Regions from separate parts of the Vreelandella profundi genome, predicted to be linked through region 2. Evidence: predicted binding sites of a transcription regulator. Region 2 holds the regulator's gene; each other region holds the start of a gene.
What was found. Region 2 encodes PhoB, which activates phosphate uptake and scavenging genes when phosphate is short. Its sites were predicted from a motif close to TGTCATANNNNTGTCANA; they were not measured.
Positions count from the first base shown of each region.

Region 1 (4,325 bases), 810 kb from region 2:
TTATTGCGCTAGCGGCGATCGCCACGCACTTTGTCCCTGCAGGGCAGTTCGAGCGCGTTCCAGGCCCGGCTGGTCGCATCACCATCGACCCGACCTCTTATGAGCAAATCGCTTCCTCCCCGGTGGGCATTGTCGATTTCATGCTGGCGATCCCCAACGGATTGATGAGCGCCGGCGAAGTGGTCTTTTTTACCTTTATGATTGGCGGCATGTTCATGGTGTTGCGGCATACCGGCATTATCGAAATTGGTGTCGATAAGCTAACTAGGCGCTTTGCCCGACAAAGCCTGCTGACCATTCCGGTGCTAATGACCGTATTTGCCCTCATCGCGACCGTTATTGGCACCCAGGAGTTGGCGCTGGTTTACGTCCCGGTGATCCTGCCGCTGATGATTGCTTTACGCTTTGACTCGGTGACGGCGGCGGCGGTGGCTTTATGTGCCACTACTGTCGGCTTCACTACCGGCGTACTCAACCCCATCAATACCGGCTTAGGCCAGCAGCTATCGGCGCTCCCGCTTTATTCTGGCTACGGGCTACGTATCTTCGCGTTTATTGTCATGCTGGCGGCGGCCATTTTCTTTGTCATGCGCTACGCCCGCAAAGTACATAGCGAACCGTCCTTTAGTCTGCTCAGCAGTGACCCTGGCGAGTCTGAAAAGCGTTCGCTCTATCAGCATGCCGATAATGGCCGCGCACTGTTGGCTAGCGGCCGTCAAAAGCTTGCGTCAGTCGCGGCCTTTGCCTTCTTTGGCATGCTAATTTACGGCGTGTTACAGCAAGGCTGGTTCATGATGGAGATGGCCGGGCTTTTCATCATTATGGGGATTGTGGTGGGGCTGATCGCGGGCCTTAACACCGACGAGATATGCGCAGGCTTCAACCAAGGCTTTCGCGACGTGCTCGTAGGCGCGATGATCGCCGGGGTTGCTCGGGGCGTCGCCGTGATGCTGGAAGATGGACAGATCATGGATACGCTGGTGTTTGGGCTGGGCAATCTGGTTGGCGGCCTGCCAACATTGCTGTCGGCCATTGGCATGTTCTTTGCCCAGCTAGGCTTCAATTTCATTGTGCCTTCCGGTAGCGGCCAGGCACTGGTCACTATGCCGCTGATGGCACCGCTTTCCGACATTATTGGCGTCACACGACAAACCGCGGTACTGGCCTTCCAGCTCGGCGACGGCATTGGCAATATTCTTTACCCAACGTCAGGCTACTTTATGGCCACGCTGGCACTGGCTGGGGTGACGTGGCAAAAATGGGTCAAGTTCTTCTTCCCGCTCTTTTGCATATGGGTGCTGATTGCGCTGGCGTTTCTTGTGTTCGCTCAGGCTACTCAGTGGAACGGTTAAATACTGAACAAAAACATTGGCCACAATAGTAAAAGCGGACAGAACTTAAAATATCTGCTTTCTGTCATTCAACTATCACCGTTGTTGAAGAAGATAGATGTAGCTGAGCCTGCTCTGCTACATCTTATCTCCTTTGCAAAGGTTAAATAGTGATGATGAAACCAATACTCGCCACGGCCTTATTGGTCTTTGTATTTACGGATTCAGCTTATTCTCAGCAGGCATTTCCCGCCGTCCTATCCAGTCATGCTCAGCTGCCCGGAAGCACCTTTGTGGCGGCCCCATCCGGTGCCGCTGAACACTACAACACCTCAGGCCGCTTTACTGGCAAAGAGCGACGCATTGAGCAGCTATATTCTAACGTGCAAGACACAGGTTTAGCGCTCCCTTTCCCCAGCCAGCCGCTGCAAGGATTTTCAGGTATCCGCTCGCTTGGCGACGACCGTTTTTTAGTCTTAACCGATAATGGCTTTGGCGCTAAGGCGAACTCTTCCGACATCATCTTGATGTTTAACATCATAAAGCCCGACTGGGACACCGGACGCGTCAGTATTGAGGAGACCGTTCAACTCTCGGACCCAAACCGTAAGGTACCCTTCCCTATTATGAATGAAGCCACCCCCGGACGATTTTTGACCGGTGCTGATTTCGACATTGAATCGATCCAGCCGGTGGGCGATACCTACTGGATTGGTGATGAATTCGGCCCATGGATTATCCAGGTCAATAATGAGGGTGAAGTGTTGCAGGTAATAGCCACAAACCCAGGCGGCACGATGATGCGCTCGCCCGATAATGCCTTTGCCCTACCCCCAAACCCGGGCGCACCGACTTCAGAGGATGTCGTCGTTTTTCGCTCCGGCGGCTATGAGGGTATGGCGCTCTCCGAAGACCACACAACTCTCTATCCATTGTTGGAAAAGCCTGTGTGGGACAGTAATGCTAATGCCCCGGAAACCATTGACGGCACCCCCGTATTAAGAATGTTTGAACTCAGCACTGACACGGGAAAATGGGGCGACACTACTCGCTATTACCCACTCGCGTCAGCGGATCATGCCATTGGCGACTTCAATCTTATTGGCGGCACTCGCGGCCTGATTATCGAGCGTGATAGCCGCCAAGGAGACCCTCGAGAAGAATGGGCAGACGAACCCGCCGAGTTTAAACGTATCTACCTTGTCGACCTCAATCGCACGAACGCTCAGGGTGTGCTTGAGAAAATCGCCTATATAGACCTCATGGACATTCAAGACCCCAATGGCATCGCACCGCGCGGCACGATCGACGGCACGTTTAATTTTCCCTTTGTGACCATTGAGAATGTGGATAGAGTCGATGAAAGAACTATTGTGGTCGCCAACGACAATAACTATCCGTTCTCAATTGGCCGCGAGCAAGGACAGGCTGATGATAATGAGATGATACTGCTTGATGTAGAAAACTTTCTGAACGCTGAATAACAAGAATAAGCGTGAGGTTAGGATGCTAGCTGACATCTTCGCCTCACGCTGAAACGTCAACGATCCCTAGCGTATGGGCTAATCGATACTCATGATCGGTGTTTCAAGTTCACTAAGCTCCGTATAAATATCGCTAATCGCGCCAATCCGGCCCCTGCCTTCCGGCAAACGTTGGTGTAAAACGCCGTTAACCAGCAAGCAAATCAGACTATTAGCCACAGCGTAGCTATCAAACGCCGAGAGGCTTTCCAGCGGCGTCTCAAAGAACCAAGTGACTTGAGAGGCAAAATTAACCGCGGTGGGGTCAGCGATTAACGCGATGTTGGCCGGCGAGCGCTCAAGCGCATCCACCAGCGCGGCAAACGCTGCGGGGCGGCGGCGAAATCCAAACAGCACCACAACATCCTGCGCGTTTAGATCAACAATTTCTTCAGCCAGCGACTGATTAGGATGGGGAACCACACGCACCTGGGTGCGCGCCTGAATCAACTGCTGGCGAAAATGTAGCGCTAATGGGTAGCTGTTACGAAAGCCGATCACGACCACATGCCGCGCGCTATCCAAGCGCTCTACCAGCGCGGCAAACTGATCCGGCGCTATCCCGTTTAAGCACCGCTGTAAGTTATCTTGCTCCCGCTGCAAATGACGCAGGAACGGCGCGCCGGCTTCGTCTTGCATGGCATTTTCGTCGATCACTAGCGGCACGCCTAGGTTACGCAGCTGGCGAGCATGGTCTTTAACGGTGCGATAGCTCTCAAATCCCAGCCGCTTGAATAGGCGGCTGACTGTCGATTTAGACACACCGGTTAAGCGCGCCAAATCAGCCGCGCTATACACCGCCAGATCGTCAAAGTGGTCGAGAATAAAGCTCGCAACACGCTGCTCCTGGGCACTTAGCTCGTCAAACTGAGCGGTAATACGTTGTCCGATATGCGGCGTCATAACATCCTAATAAACTAGTTTACTGTCACGTTGACGCGGGATGATGCTCGGCCCAATGGCGGGCGATATCAACTCGCCGTGCAACCCAAACGCGATCATGGCTTTCGATATAATCTAAAAAGCGCTGCAACGCCCGAAAACGCCCCGGCCGCCCAAGTAAACGACAATGCATTCCGATGGAAAGCATTTTTGGCGCCTCTTCACCCTCTGCGTAAAGCACATCGAAGGCATCGCGTAGATAAGTAAAGAAATGCTCAGCAGTATTAAAGCCTTGCGGAGCGGCAAAGCGCATGTCGTTAGTATCGAGCGTGTAAGGCACGATGAGATGATTATGCTCACTGCCCTGGCTATCGGTGACGCGAGTCCAAAAGGGTAAATCATCGCCGTAATAGTCGCTATCGTAAAGGAAGCCGCCCTCGTCCAGCACTAGTCGACGCGTATTCGGGCTATCGCGACCGGTGTACCAGCCTTGGGGCTTTTCACCATAAAGGCGCTGAAAAATCTCCATCGCCTGCTGAAGATGCGCCCGCTCAACGTGCTCCGAGACTTCTTGATAATGAATCCAGCG
Region 1 covers NZ_CP077941.1:2,738,905-2,743,229, forward strand. The annotation lists gene KUO20_RS12530 (YfcC family protein) at 1-1,352, shown strand, start outside; gene KUO20_RS12535 (esterase-like activity of phytase family protein) at 1,505-2,815, shown strand; gene KUO20_RS12540 (MurR/RpiR family transcriptional regulator) at 2,894-3,757, opposite strand; gene puuE (allantoinase PuuE) at 3,783-4,325, opposite strand, start outside.
Region 1: a site for PhoB is predicted at 1,415-1,432, ahead of KUO20_RS12535 (esterase-like activity of phytase family protein). Genes of this name have one in related genera too.

Region 2 (4,325 bases):
ACAACGCCCGCCATTTGCTAGCCTAAATGGGATCGAGCAGGACGGTACCTGGGGTCGCCGCTCTGTCTTTACGCATGGCGGGCTGTCGCTATTAGTACAAGAGTATTTTTTGCTGGCGATGGCGGATGATCTTGATCTGCCTTCGCGCTAGGCTAACGGCTGCGTTTTCTTTTTCGTGAGGTAAGCATGGATCGTTCACTGTTGCGGCCGAAGGGATTGGCTCGCGTGGCAGACTTTTTACAACTGATGCGCTTAGATCGGCCCATCGGTACGTGGCTATTAATGTGGCCAGCCCTTTGGGCGCTATGGATTGCCGCGCAGGGCGTGCCGGGGCGAAACGTGCTGCTTATTTTTGTTGCCGGCGTTTACGCCATGCGTGCCGCGGGGTGTGTGGTGAATGACTATGCCGACCGTCATTTTGATGGGCATGTAAAGCGCACTAAAAATCGTCCTCTAGCCACCGGTCGTATTAGCGAAACCGAGGCCCAGCTGCTGTTTATCGCGCTTATAGCCGTTTCCTTCATTTTGGTGCTGCTGACCAATTGGTTCACGGTGATGCTCTCGCTGGGTGGCGTGCTGTTAGCGATTATTTATCCGTTTATGAAGCGCTACACCCACCTTCCTCAGGTGGTGCTGGGCGCCGCCTTTGCTTGGGCAATCCCCATGGCGTTTGGCGCTGTGCTCGGCTATGTCCCGCTGGAGGCGTGGTTATTGTTCTTTGCCAATGTGGTTTGGACGGTGGCGTATGACACCCAGTACGCCATGGTGGACCGCGACGATGATTTAAAAATCGGCATTAAATCGACAGCCGTGCTGTTTGGTAATGCGGACCGCGTCATTATTGCTTTGCTACAGGTGGTGACGTTACTGCTATTAGCGTGGGTGGGGTGGCGAGTGGGTCTAGGCGGCTTTTTCTGGTTAGGTCTTGTGGGAATGGCGGCCACTTTTCTGCATCAGCAGCGGTTAATTTTTCACCGCGCCCGGGATGCGTGCTTTCAGGCGTTCCTCAATAATTTTTGGTCAGGTTTGTTTATTTTCGCCGGTATTGCGTTAAGTTGGTGGCCTGTGGCGGGCTAATAACCGCCGCTGTCATGTAACTGTCATCAAGTCATGGTGTTATCGTCATCGATATGTCATTGAGCTGTTTTTATTTGAACTAGCTCTCTTTGCACACCTTGAGGCTCTGGTATGACTGCCAAGACCGTTTTGATTGTCGATGATGAGGCGCCGATCCGCGAGATGATTGCGGTAGCGCTGGAAATGGCTGACTATCGCGTGCTCGAAGCGGATAACGCTCAGGATGCTCATGCTTTGATCGTCGACCACCAGCCTGATTTACTGCTGCTTGATTGGATGATGCCTGGCACCAGCGGTATTGAGCTTGCTAGGCGCTTAAAGCGCGAAGAAGCCACCGCTGAGATCCCTATTATTATGCTGACCGCTAAAGGCGAAGAGGATAATAAGATTCAGGGGCTTGAAGCTGGCGCCGATGACTATATCACCAAGCCTTTTTCGCCTCGCGAGCTGGTGGCGCGGCTTAAAGCCGTTTTGCGTCGCGCAACGCCACGCGGTGTTGAAGATCCCGTCGAGGTTAATGGACTGCTGCTTGATCCGGTGAGCCATCGCGTCAGCACCGATGGGAAGGCGCTTGAGATGGGCCCAACGGAATATCGCCTGCTGCAGTTCTTTATGACGCACCAGGAGCGCGCTTACACGCGTAGCCAGCTGCTTGATCAAGTGTGGGGTGGCAACGTGTATGTTGAAGAACGCACGGTAGATGTACATATTCGTCGGTTGCGCAAAGCGCTGGGCGAAACACATCAAAATCTGATTCAAACGGTTCGGGGCACCGGTTACCGTTTCTCTTCACGGGTATAAATGTGCGTCTATGGAGCCGTGAACTGTGGCAACTGGCCTGGCTAGCCACGCTGGGCACAGGCATTGGCTGGCTATTGGATGAAGCAGGGCTTGGGCTGGCGTCTGGACTGGCAGTGTACCTGTTTTATCACTTGCGGCAGCTGCGCGCGCTGTATCGATGGCTAACCCTGCAACCCCATGATGAACCGCCTGCTGCTAAGGGGCTATGGGGCGAACTGTTTGATCGTTTATACCGCTATCAAAAAAGTCAGCGTATTACCCAAAGTCGACTGCGTGCCACCTTGGCGCGTATTCAAGAGTCGTCAGAAGCGATGCGCGACAGCGTCGTTATGCTCGACCGCCATGGCGATCTAGAGTGGTGGAACAGCGCCGCAACCACGATGCTAGGCCTGCAAACGGCCCATGACCGTGGTCAGCACATTACCAATTTACTCCGCGATCCAGGCTTTATAAGCTACTTCAACGCCCGTCACTATAGTGAACCGCTAACGCTGACATCTCCCATTGATGAGCGATGCATTCTGCAGTACCAAATTACCCTGTACGGCGACGATGAGCGGCTAGTGATGGCGAGAGACATTACGCGCCTGCATCGCTTGGAGCAGATGCGCCGTGATTTTGTGGCCAATGTGTCTCACGAGCTGCGTACGCCGCTAACCGTTCTTTCCGGCTATTTAGAAACCTATGGCGATCTTGCCGAGCAGCTACCTCCGCGCTTGGGTAAAGGTATTTACCAAATGCAGGAGCAGACGCAGCGCATGCAGAATCTGGTCAATGATCTATTGCTGCTGTCCCGGTTAGAAATTGACCAAAGTGGCAAGGACCATCAGCCCTTGTCGCTGGGGCCGTTGCTGCAGAGCGTTTGTGATGATGCGCTAGCGCTATCGGGTCAGCGGCATACCATTCTCATTGCACTTGAGAGCAATGCACGCCTGCTCGGAAGTGAGCAGGAAATGCGCAGCGCGATTTCTAATCTCGCTTTTAACGCTGTTCGCTATACGCCGCCTGGGAGCCACATCACGTTGCGCTGGCAAGATAGCCAAGCGGGCGGCGCTTGCATTGAGGTTGAGGACAACGGTGAGGGCATTGATCCGGTGCACATTCCTCGGCTGACCGAACGCTTCTACCGCGTTGATAAAGGGCGCAGTACGACAACGGGCGGTACAGGTTTGGGCTTGGCCATTGTCAAGCACGTGCTGCTGCGCCATGATGCGCAGCTTCTGATTGAATCTCACCCGGGTAAGGGTGCCTTATTCCGCTGCAAATTCCCCGCTTCGCGCCTTAGCCCACCCTGAAAGTAGATGCTATGCACAATCTCTGTAGAAGTGTGCAATATTGGCATACAAGATTGGTAAAACTTTGCTCATGTGCCATTTTTACACACTCTCTGGGCATGCTTAATCGTTAACTAAGATTTATTTTATGGTTTATTTTTTATTAAATTATTGATTTTATTAAAAATTAATTAATAGTGACAGCTTTTGGCATGCCCGCTGCAACATTTATAAATAAGTAAGAGAGATGACCGCAGGAATTGCTGGCTGACATTAGCCTTTCTTTCTTAATTAAGCGGTTTAAACAGCGATCGGAGGTGGAATATGATGTCCAAGGAATTACTCAAGAAAGCTGGCATTTTAGGTTTAACGTTTGGCTTGATGGCTAGCCCACTCGCGTTCGCAGAATCTGAGCAAAGCACGGCAATTGATCAGAATAAAGGCATTACTGCGGATGATGAGGCGATGGAGCCGAAAGGTAACCACACGGATACCGCTAGTGAGCGTGGCCAGCACGATTTGACGCACGATGAAGGCGATGGCGCCAGCAACATGGAGCCCGAGTCTACCAGTAACTCAGATGATGCTAATTTTGAAAGCACAGAAGAGTTACCAGAAGAAAATAGCGGTATGTAACTGTAGTTCTGAAAAATAGTACTGAACGACAGTACCAAGAGTCTGTAAAGGCTCTGCTATAGGGATATATTTGGATTCAAGGATGAATCAATAGGCAATCAGCACGTTAGTCAGGGTAGCATCCAAGGTTGGAGCCCCGCACAAGGAATGGAAGCTAACGTCAATATTACCTATCTGCAAGTTAGACATTAAGCCTCACCTCCGGTGGGGCTTTGTTTTTTTTTGCCGTCAGCCGTTTTTCCGTTCTCCGTCGCTGCTGGCTTTTCCTGCCCTTAGTTTTTCTTATTAAATATGGCTGACTAGGTTCACTCGTCGTTAGTGATACCGCTCACTCCTATCCTTTTTACAGTACAGAACCTCTGCATCTTCTTATCGTCTATGTGTCAAAAAGGCACATACAAATTTGCGCATGTGTCATTAGTGCACAATTATTTAGTGCGATTATTGTTTTTGCGTTATATTATTGCGCGCAACATACGCAATATATACTATTGATTAATGGCGTTTTTTGTAATTTATGCTAGAGGTGGCATTCTT
Region 2 covers NZ_CP077941.1:3,544,332-3,548,656, reverse strand. The annotation lists gene KUO20_RS16280 (chorismate--pyruvate lyase family protein) at 1-151, shown strand, start outside; gene ubiA (4-hydroxybenzoate octaprenyltransferase) at 187-1,077, shown strand; gene phoB (phosphate regulon transcriptional regulator PhoB) at 1,189-1,878, shown strand; gene phoR (phosphate regulon sensor histidine kinase PhoR) at 1,881-3,173, shown strand; gene KUO20_RS16260 (hypothetical protein) at 3,477-3,788, shown strand.

Region 3 (4,325 bases), 300 kb from region 2:
TGATCAGCCCGCTCAATGCAATCATGCCAACGGCTGTCAGCTTTGCGGGCCGTGGAATAGCGCGCTCTTGCTCCCAGGTAATCAGCAGTGGGCCAACATAGTGCCTTGATCGAATCCAGGCCTCAAAGCGCGGCGAGCCTTTAGAGGCGCAGTAAACGGCGATCAGCATGAAGACGGTGGTGGGAAGTAAGGGCAAAAAAATGCCCAGTACACCGATGCTAAAACTCAGCGCTGCGATCGCTACCCACAATATACGTACTAGCGCCATAGATTCTCCCCGGGGACATGTCTGGATCACGATGTGTACCGACTCGTGTGTCCCTACTCTGTTTCTATTTTTTCATGCTAATGACCGGTAAGTGAATCGTTACTTATCGCTATTATGAACGAAGCCTGCGTCTTTATAGCGCAGGCTTCTATTTTTTTCATGCGTCGTGACCGTGAACTCGGCCAATAAGTAGAGCAAGCCCATCATGACTGCTTAGCCAAGTATGAGTCTAGAGCCTGCGAAGCAAGGGCGTACACGCTGTTTGCTCATCGCATAAATAAAAGCATCAAGGTCTAAGGGCAAGAAAAGGCGACGCTGCGGGGCTGGCGCGAATGAGCTGGAGTTCAGCTGCATAAATGTCAGCGATAGTGTCGAGACTGAGCACTTGGTTTGGTAAACCGTGGCTAATGCGCTGGCCTTTATTGAGCAACCACACCCGATCAGCGTAGGTGCTGGCCAGATTCAGGTCGTGTAGCACACAGACGACTGCCATCTGATGCTGTTCAGCCCAGACACGCAGCTGGCGCATGAGTCGCTGCTGTTGGCCAATGTCCAGTGCGCTTGTCGGTTCGTCCAGTAGCAGAAGCCCCCCATCCTTGGCGGTCGCAGAGCGTCTGGAGAGAACCTGGCAGGCGCCTCGCGCGACCATGACCCGCTGGCGTTCGCCGCCGGAAAGAGTGAGTGCACTGCGCTTAGCAAGATGGATGAGGTCTAAGTCATCGAGCAGTTCGGCAATGAGCGCTTTTTCTGGGTTACAGCCTAAGCACACTAACTCCTCCACCCGCCAATCAAAGCCTAGCGGCTCTTGCTGTACGACCAGCGCACGGCGGCTGGCGAGGGCGCCCACCTCCCATTCCTGTAGTAAACGACCATCCAGGCGGACTTCGCCCTCTTCGCAAGGGCGATAGCCTGACAACAGGCTGAGTAGCGTGCTTTTACCCGCACCGTTGGGGCCGACAATAGCGAGTAGCTCACCAGGGCGAATGGTGCCGTCGATGGGGGCTAAGGCGGGCGTCGTCGATAATCCTGCTTTATGCAGGGTCAGCATGACGGGCTCCGGCGCATCAATAAGTAAAGAAAGTAAGGCCCACCCAGGAGGCTAGTAAGAAGACCTACCGGAATCTCAGCCGGTGCGCCTAGCGTGCGTGCTAACGTGTCGGCGACGACGACGCGACGCTTGAGGCGCGAGGCATCCAGCCCTGCCGCACGCCGTCTAAACGTACCAGCACGCCTGAACGTCCAAAACCACGCATGCTCAAGGTTTGACCGTTGCGACGTCCCTGGCCAGCGACATGCAGGCCCGGCTGGCGGCTAAGGATGTCTTCCACTCGGCTAGCCGTTGCTAGCACCGCATCATTGCGGTTAATGATGTCGATAATCAGCGGCGCCCGAGAGAGGTCCGTCGGCGCGCGAGTGCCCGTCACCGTTACCGGATTAAGTTCGGCATCGCCTGCAAAAGCGGCGAGTAAAGGGAAAAGAGTGAGGCAAAGGCCGCTGAACGCACATGTGTATTTCATGAGCCGGATAGTTCCAACAAGAAGAGGTGGAATACATCGCTGGCTGAGTGCAGTCAGGCTGCAATTTGGCTGGTTGTTGCTGTATCAGTTTTTAAGATTAGGCCGTGCTTACGCGTTAAGGATTAACTTGCCACTTTTGGTCCGACGCAGGATATAGCGTCTTTGCTCATGATGAATGATCAGCTGGCCCGCGCTGCCCAGCAGCTCTTTACTCTCTACTTCACGCGCCACTATCGGCGCCACTACAGGCACATGACGTTGCTCAGCGCCCTCGTCGGGAAACTGCATGCGATAATGACTCCTGTGTTAATGATAACTATTAGCGTTAATTTAACAGAGTCGAGAATATCACTCAATAGCCTTTGGAGGGCAAGCGAGTGTTGTCATGCGACGACGGGCAGTAACAGTGCCAAAGTGTGTCCTTAATTTACCTACAGACAAACATGCAGACCGTCATCGCGCTGTCATTTAGCTCCGTTAGAGTCTTCTGAAATTTAGTCGTTGGCTGATAAACGATAAGAGGGAGACCCAAAATGAGTAAAGAGATCGAAGATCATCGGTTGTTTAACCAAAGCCGCAATGAACCATTTGCAGCGATATTGGCAAAGCATGTATCTCGGCGCGATGTGATGCGGGGCGGCTTGAGTATGGCGGCGGTCTCAATGCTGAGTTTTGGTGGCGCCGCTCAGGCACTTGCCTCAAACGGCACGCAAAAAACACCGCTTACGCTGGCGTTTGAAGCGGTTCGCGGGTCGCTCACTGATGCCATCATAGTGCCAGAAGGCTATGTAGCCCAGGTGCTGGTGCCTTGGGGTACGCCGCTCAGCGCTGGCGCTACATGGCAGGCTGACCAGCCGATGACGCCTGATCGCCAGGCAGCGAGCGTAGGCATGCACCATGACGGCATGGCCGGGTTTGCGCTGGATGCCGATAACGCATCGCGCCGGTTTGTACTGGCGCTCAATAATGAATATATCGATCAAGAGGCGCTGTGGGCACCTCAGGGTGGCCCGACGAATGCTGAAAGCGGTAAGCGACCCGCCGATGAGTCACGCACTGAGATCAATGCGCACGGTGTGACCCTGGTTGAAGTTGAGAAAGACGCTAACGGCCACTGGGCGCATGTGCCGGGGTCGGCCTATAACCGTCGCCTGACGAGTGCCACCGTGATGGATATCGCAGGCCCTGTGGCGGGTAGTGACTACGTCAAAACGCAGTTTTCACCGTCGGGGATACAGACCCGTGGCACCAACAATAACTGTGGCAATGGCGTCACTCCCTGGGGCACCTATATTGCCTGCGAAGAGAACTGGCCGGATATTTTCGTGAATCGTGGTGAACGTTTCCAGGACGATGCGCGCATCGGTATTCCTACCGATAAAAGCCGCTACGGTTGGGATACATCCGCAGGTGATGCCAGCGAACAAAACGACGAGTTTGGCCGTTTTGATATCACGCCCCGGAGCGAAAACGCGGCTGACGATTATCGCAACGAGGCGCGCTCGTTTGGCTATCAGGTGGAAGTCGACCCGTATAGCGATGCGCTCGCCGTTAAGCGCACGGCACTGGGCCGTTTCCGCCACGAAGGCTGCTGGCTGGGCAAGCTGGAAGCCGGTCAGCCGGTGGTGTACTACTCCGGCCATGATTCCCGCAATGAGTATGTGTATAAGTACGTCTCCGATGCTGCGTGGGATCCCGCCGATGCTAATCGCCCCGGCGAAGAGTACGACCGCCTGGCTATCGGTAGTAAATATATGGATAACGGCACGCTGTATGTGGCCCGTTTCCATGCCGACGGCAGCGGTGAGTGGCTAGCACTGACGCCTGATGCGACAACGCAAGATGGCCGCACGCTAGCCGTGGCGCTGGGCTTGGCAGACGATGACTACGCAGGAATTATTATTAATACCTGCGATGCGGCGGATTTTATGGGCGCCACACCAATGGACCGGCCAGAATGGGCGGCTGTCGACCCCACATCAGGCGAGGTGTACCTCACGCTGACCAATAACACGCAGCGTACCGCCGCAGAAACCGCACCGACGTTTACTAATACAGGTGACGACATTGAGCAGCTAGGGGTGGGTTATGACACAGCGCCCACCAATGCATCTAATCCGCGCGCCAATAACGAAGCGGGGCATATTATTCGCTGGCGCGAAAGCCGTTTGCCGAATGCCTTCACCTGGGAAGTGTTTGTGTTTGGTGCCGCGGCAAGCGATATGGATAACCACTCTGGCCTGAGCGAGATGAACCAGTTCGCAAGCCCCGACGGGCTGTGGTTCGATGAGCGTGGTGACGGTCAGGGCATTCTTTGGATTCAAACCGATAACGGTTATGACGGGCTAACGGAGTACACCAACGACCAGTTACTTGCGGTCGTACCCAAAGGGCTGGACGATATTCAAGGCACCGGCCCGGTGATTAATAGTAGCAATCAGCAGCAGCTAAAACGTTTCGCGGTAGGGCCTAACGGCGGCGAAGTCACCGGCATCTTTGCCACACCGGATAAGACTGCGCTGTTCATCAATATTCAGCAC
Region 3 covers NZ_CP077941.1:3,247,211-3,251,535, reverse strand. The annotation lists gene KUO20_RS14885 (YbaN family protein) at 1-268, opposite strand, end outside; gene KUO20_RS14880 (ATP-binding cassette domain-containing protein) at 555-1,316, opposite strand; partial or broken gene KUO20_RS14875 (iron chelate uptake ABC transporter family permease subunit) at 1,310-1,438, opposite strand; gene KUO20_RS14870 (TonB-dependent receptor plug domain-containing protein) at 1,417-1,785, opposite strand; gene hemP (hemin uptake protein HemP) at 1,894-2,073, opposite strand; gene KUO20_RS14860 (PhoX family protein) at 2,319-4,325, shown strand, end outside.
Region 3: a site for PhoB is predicted at 2,237-2,254, ahead of KUO20_RS14860 (PhoX family protein). Genes of this name have one in related genera too.

Region 4 (4,325 bases), 710 kb from region 2:
TTTTTATCTCAACCGTTAACGATCTCGCAATAGCCCTTAATCTATCATTTCTGCGTTAGTCCATCATTTCCGCGAGACGATCAACGAGCTTAAAGATACCGGTAGCTGCTTCGCTGATACGCGTTGCCAGCATGTAAGCGGGTGTCGTCACTACGCTGTGCTCAAAATCAACCACGATATCCTCTACGCTACAGGTGCGGTGCAGCCCACCCATTGCACTAATGGCACCGGATACCGCCGGGTCATTGCCCACCGTGACAGCAATGCCATCTCCCAGCAGACGTGGCACCAGTGCCGGAGCAATACACATCAGGCCGATAGGCTTGGCTTCTTGACGAAAGCCCACCAGCGCCTCTTTCAGCGCCTCTAGCACCTGCATATTATCGCTGGCACTGGCAAAGTCTGAAAGATTTTTGGCGACCCCAAAACCACCGGGCACAATCACCGCATCAAAGTTATCCGCGTTTAACGCCTCTAGCGCGCTTATGTCCCCTCGCGCTAGGCGGGCAGACTCCAACAACACGTTGCGCTGCTCGCCTTCAACAACCTCTTGCGTAAGATGGTTCACAACATGCTGCTGTTCTATATCGGGTGCAAAGCAGCGATACTCAATACCCAGCTGATCCAAGCGCAGCAGCGTCAGCGTGGTCTCATAAATTTCAGAACCATCGTAAACGCCGCATCCGGCTAAAATGACTGCCACCTGTTTGGCCATGCCTATCTCCTTATTTTAGGGTCTGCCGAACGCATTACCGCAAAGCTGTCGCCCACTTTAGTCAGTGTGGTGGTTTGTCACAAGGCGTCTTTCGCCGCAGGTTATGGCTGATATACTGGCTACAGGCCTTCGGGCATCCTCATTTAAGAACCTCATTTGCGATCCTTGATGGAGACAACCTTTGAGTGCATCTATGATTCCCCGTCACTTCCCCGCCACGCGCATGCGCCGCATGCGCCGCGATGATTTTTCACGTCGCTTAATGCAAGAAAAAACGCTGACGCCCGCGGATCTCATCCTGCCAGTCTTTGTTCTTGAAGGTGAAAATCAGCGTGAACCCATAGCCTCAATGCCGGGCGTGGAACGGCTTTCGATCGACCTGCTGATTGAGCAGGCTCGCGAAGCGTTTGCATTAGGCATTCCCGCTCTGGCGCTATTTCCGGTCGTCGGCCCTGAGCAAAAAAGTGAGCTCGCCGAAGAAGCCTATAGCGCCAGCGGACTGGTTCAGCGTAGCGTGCGCGCGCTAAAAGAAGCGCTGCCTGAACTCGGCATCATTACTGACGTGGCGCTTGACCCGTATACCATTCATGGCCAAGACGGCATTTTAGATGGGCAGGGCTACGTGCAAAACGACCGCACCGTAGAAACGTTGCTGAAGCAGGCGCTTTCCCATGCCGAAGCGGGTGCCGACGTGGTGGCACCCTCTGACATGATGGACGGGCGCATTGGTTCGATTCGCCAAGTGCTGGAGCAAGAAAACTTACACAACGTGCGGATAATGGCCTACAGCGCGAAGTACGCATCGCACTACTACGGGCCATTTCGGGATGCGGTCGGGTCGGCCACTAACCTGGGCAAAGCGGACAAACGCACCTATCAAATGAACCCCGCCAACAGCGATGAAGCACTGCATGAAGTGGCCATGGACATCAGCGAAGGCGCCGACATGGTCATGGTCAAACCTGGCATGCCCTATTTAGACGTGGTGCGCCGGGTAAAGGATGAACTCAAGGTTCCCACCTTTGCTTATCAAGTCAGCGGCGAGTACGCCATGCATCGCGCAGCCTTCGATAACGGCTGGCTGGAAGCAGAACCCGTCATACTAGAGTCACTGATGTGCTTTAAGCGCGCCGGGGCAGACGGCATTTTGACCTATTTCGCACTTGATGCGGCCCGGCTATTGCAGCAAGGCTAATGAAGTACAGCGTCGCTAAGCCGCTTATTGGCATGATGTTGCCCAAGATGACAATCCAGTGACACGTATTTGTCATCTTCTCCCCGCATACTGCGCTGATCTATCAGTATCAGGCTATGATACGTTCGAGCCATCGACGCGGGGAGATCCACCATGGACGAGCACGTTTCCAGTCCACCATTATCGCCTACCGATCAAACCAGCAGCGACGGCGATATGCCGCTACGTATAAATCGTACGCCCACCGGGGTTCAGGCGCGTGAAGCGTTGCCCGAAACCGATCTTGACGATACCCAGCTCTACTTCAACCGCGAGCTGTCGCATTTACAGTTTAATATCCGCGTATTGGAACAGGCGCTAGATGATGCACATCCGTTACTCAATCGGCTGATGTTCCTGCTTATTTTTTCTTCTAATATGGATGAGTTCTTCGAGATTCGCGTCGCAGGTCTCAAGCATCAAATTGCCTTGGGTGATACCACCACGGCCGCCGACGGCCGATTGCCCAAAGCGGTACTGGCGGAAATATCCCAGCTCGCCCATGCGCAAATTTTCCGCCAATATCAAATTCTCAACGAAACGCTGCTGCCCGCACTGGAAGCGCAGGGGCTGCGTTTTCGACGACGCGATCAGTGGACCAGCGCGCAAAAAGCCTGGGGCAGAGCCTTTTTTGATAACGAGATTATGCCGGTCATCAGCCCGATTGGCCTTGACCCGTCGCACCCTTTTCCACGGCTGGTGAATAAAAGCCTCAACTTCATTGTTGAACTGGAAGGCAAGGATGCTTTTGGCCGTGTAGGCGGCATGGCGATTTTGCCGGCTCCGCGCTCGCTGCCACGGCTGATGGCACTGCCTAAGGAGCTATGCGAAGAAGGCTTTTCAGAGTATGTGTTTTTATCATCGATGATTCATGCCCATGCCGACGAGCTATTTCCCGGTATGCGCGTGCGCGGCTGCTATCAATTCCGCCTGACCCGCAATGCTGACATGAGCGTCGATCCCGAAGAAGTGTCTGACTTAGCCTCAGCGCTGCGCGGCGAGCTGCTGGCGCGGCGCTATGGCAGCGGCGTACGGCTGGAAGTGGCCGACAACTGCCCGGATGGCTTAAGCAATTTTCTGCTGCGCCAGTTTGAGCTTGAAAACGGTGATTTGTACCGCGTCAAAGGCCCGGTTAATTTAACGCGCATGATGTCAGCGCTGGGTGACGTTGACCGCCCTGAGCTGCTTTATCGCCCGTTCATTCCCAGCATTCCCAAAGTACTTAAGGCAGGCAGCCTGTTTGATGCCATCGCTAAGAACGACATTCTGCTGCACCATCCCTTTCAGTCATTCTCACCGATTGAAGACCTGCTGCGCGAAGCTGCTCGCGACCCCCATGTATTGGCGGTAAAGCAGACTCTTTATCGCACCGGGGCAGACTCGCCTATTGTGAGTGCGCTGGTGGAGGCTGCCAGCCAAGGCAAAGAGGTGACCGTGGTGATTGAGCTGCGCGCACGCTTTGATGAAGCCGACAACCTACAGCTTGCTTCACGCCTTCAAGAAGCCGGTGCCATCGTTGTTTACGGCATTATGGCCTATAAAACCCATGCCAAAATGCTGCATATTGTGCGTCGTGAGAAAGGCGAACTGTGCTACTACGCTCACCTTGGCACCGGCAACTATCACTCCAAAACCGCTAAACTGTACACCGACTACAGCCTGCTGACCGCAAACAAACTGCTTTGCGCTGACGTACATAAAGTGTTCCAGCAGCTTTCCGGAATGGGCCGAGCGCGAAAAATTGATACGCTGCTTCACGCCCCCTTCACGCTGCACGAGCGGTTAGTCGAAATGATTGACCGTGAGGCGCACATTGCGCGTAAAGGAAAGCGCGGGCACATCATTATTAAATGCAATTCGTTAACCGAGCCTAAATTAATTAAAGCGCTCTATCGCGCGTCTCAAGCGGGCGTAGAGTGCGACCTTATTATTCGCGGCATGTGTTGCCTGAAACCCGGCGTACCCGGCGTTTCAGACAATATTCGCGTGCGTTCAATCATTGGCCGCCTGCTGGAACATACCCGCGTATTTCATTTTCACAATGACGGCAAATCAGAGACATGGTGTTCAAGCGCCGACTTTATGTCGCGCAACATGTTTCACCGAGTGGAAACCTGCTTCCCGCTGCTTGATAAAAAACTCGCTACCCGCGTACGCAAAGACCTTGAAACCTACTTGGTCGACAACTGCCAGAGCTGGCTACTGCAAACCGATGGCAGCTACCAGCTCCAAGACCCTGGCGAGAGTGATCCTATCAGCGCTCAGGAAACCCTGCTTTACGCCTATGCATCAAAGAGCTAGATAATCCAAAACGAATAAGGCCCCTACGCTAAACTGAGCGTTAGGGACCTTTATTGCTATGTAAATAGCTATGTA
Region 4 covers NZ_CP077941.1:2,835,029-2,839,353, forward strand. The annotation lists gene elbB (isoprenoid biosynthesis glyoxalase ElbB) at 56-715, opposite strand; gene hemB (porphobilinogen synthase) at 909-1,910, shown strand; gene ppk1 (polyphosphate kinase 1) at 2,064-4,250, shown strand.
Region 4: a site for PhoB is predicted at 1,957-1,974, ahead of ppk1 (polyphosphate kinase 1). Genes of this name have one in related genera too.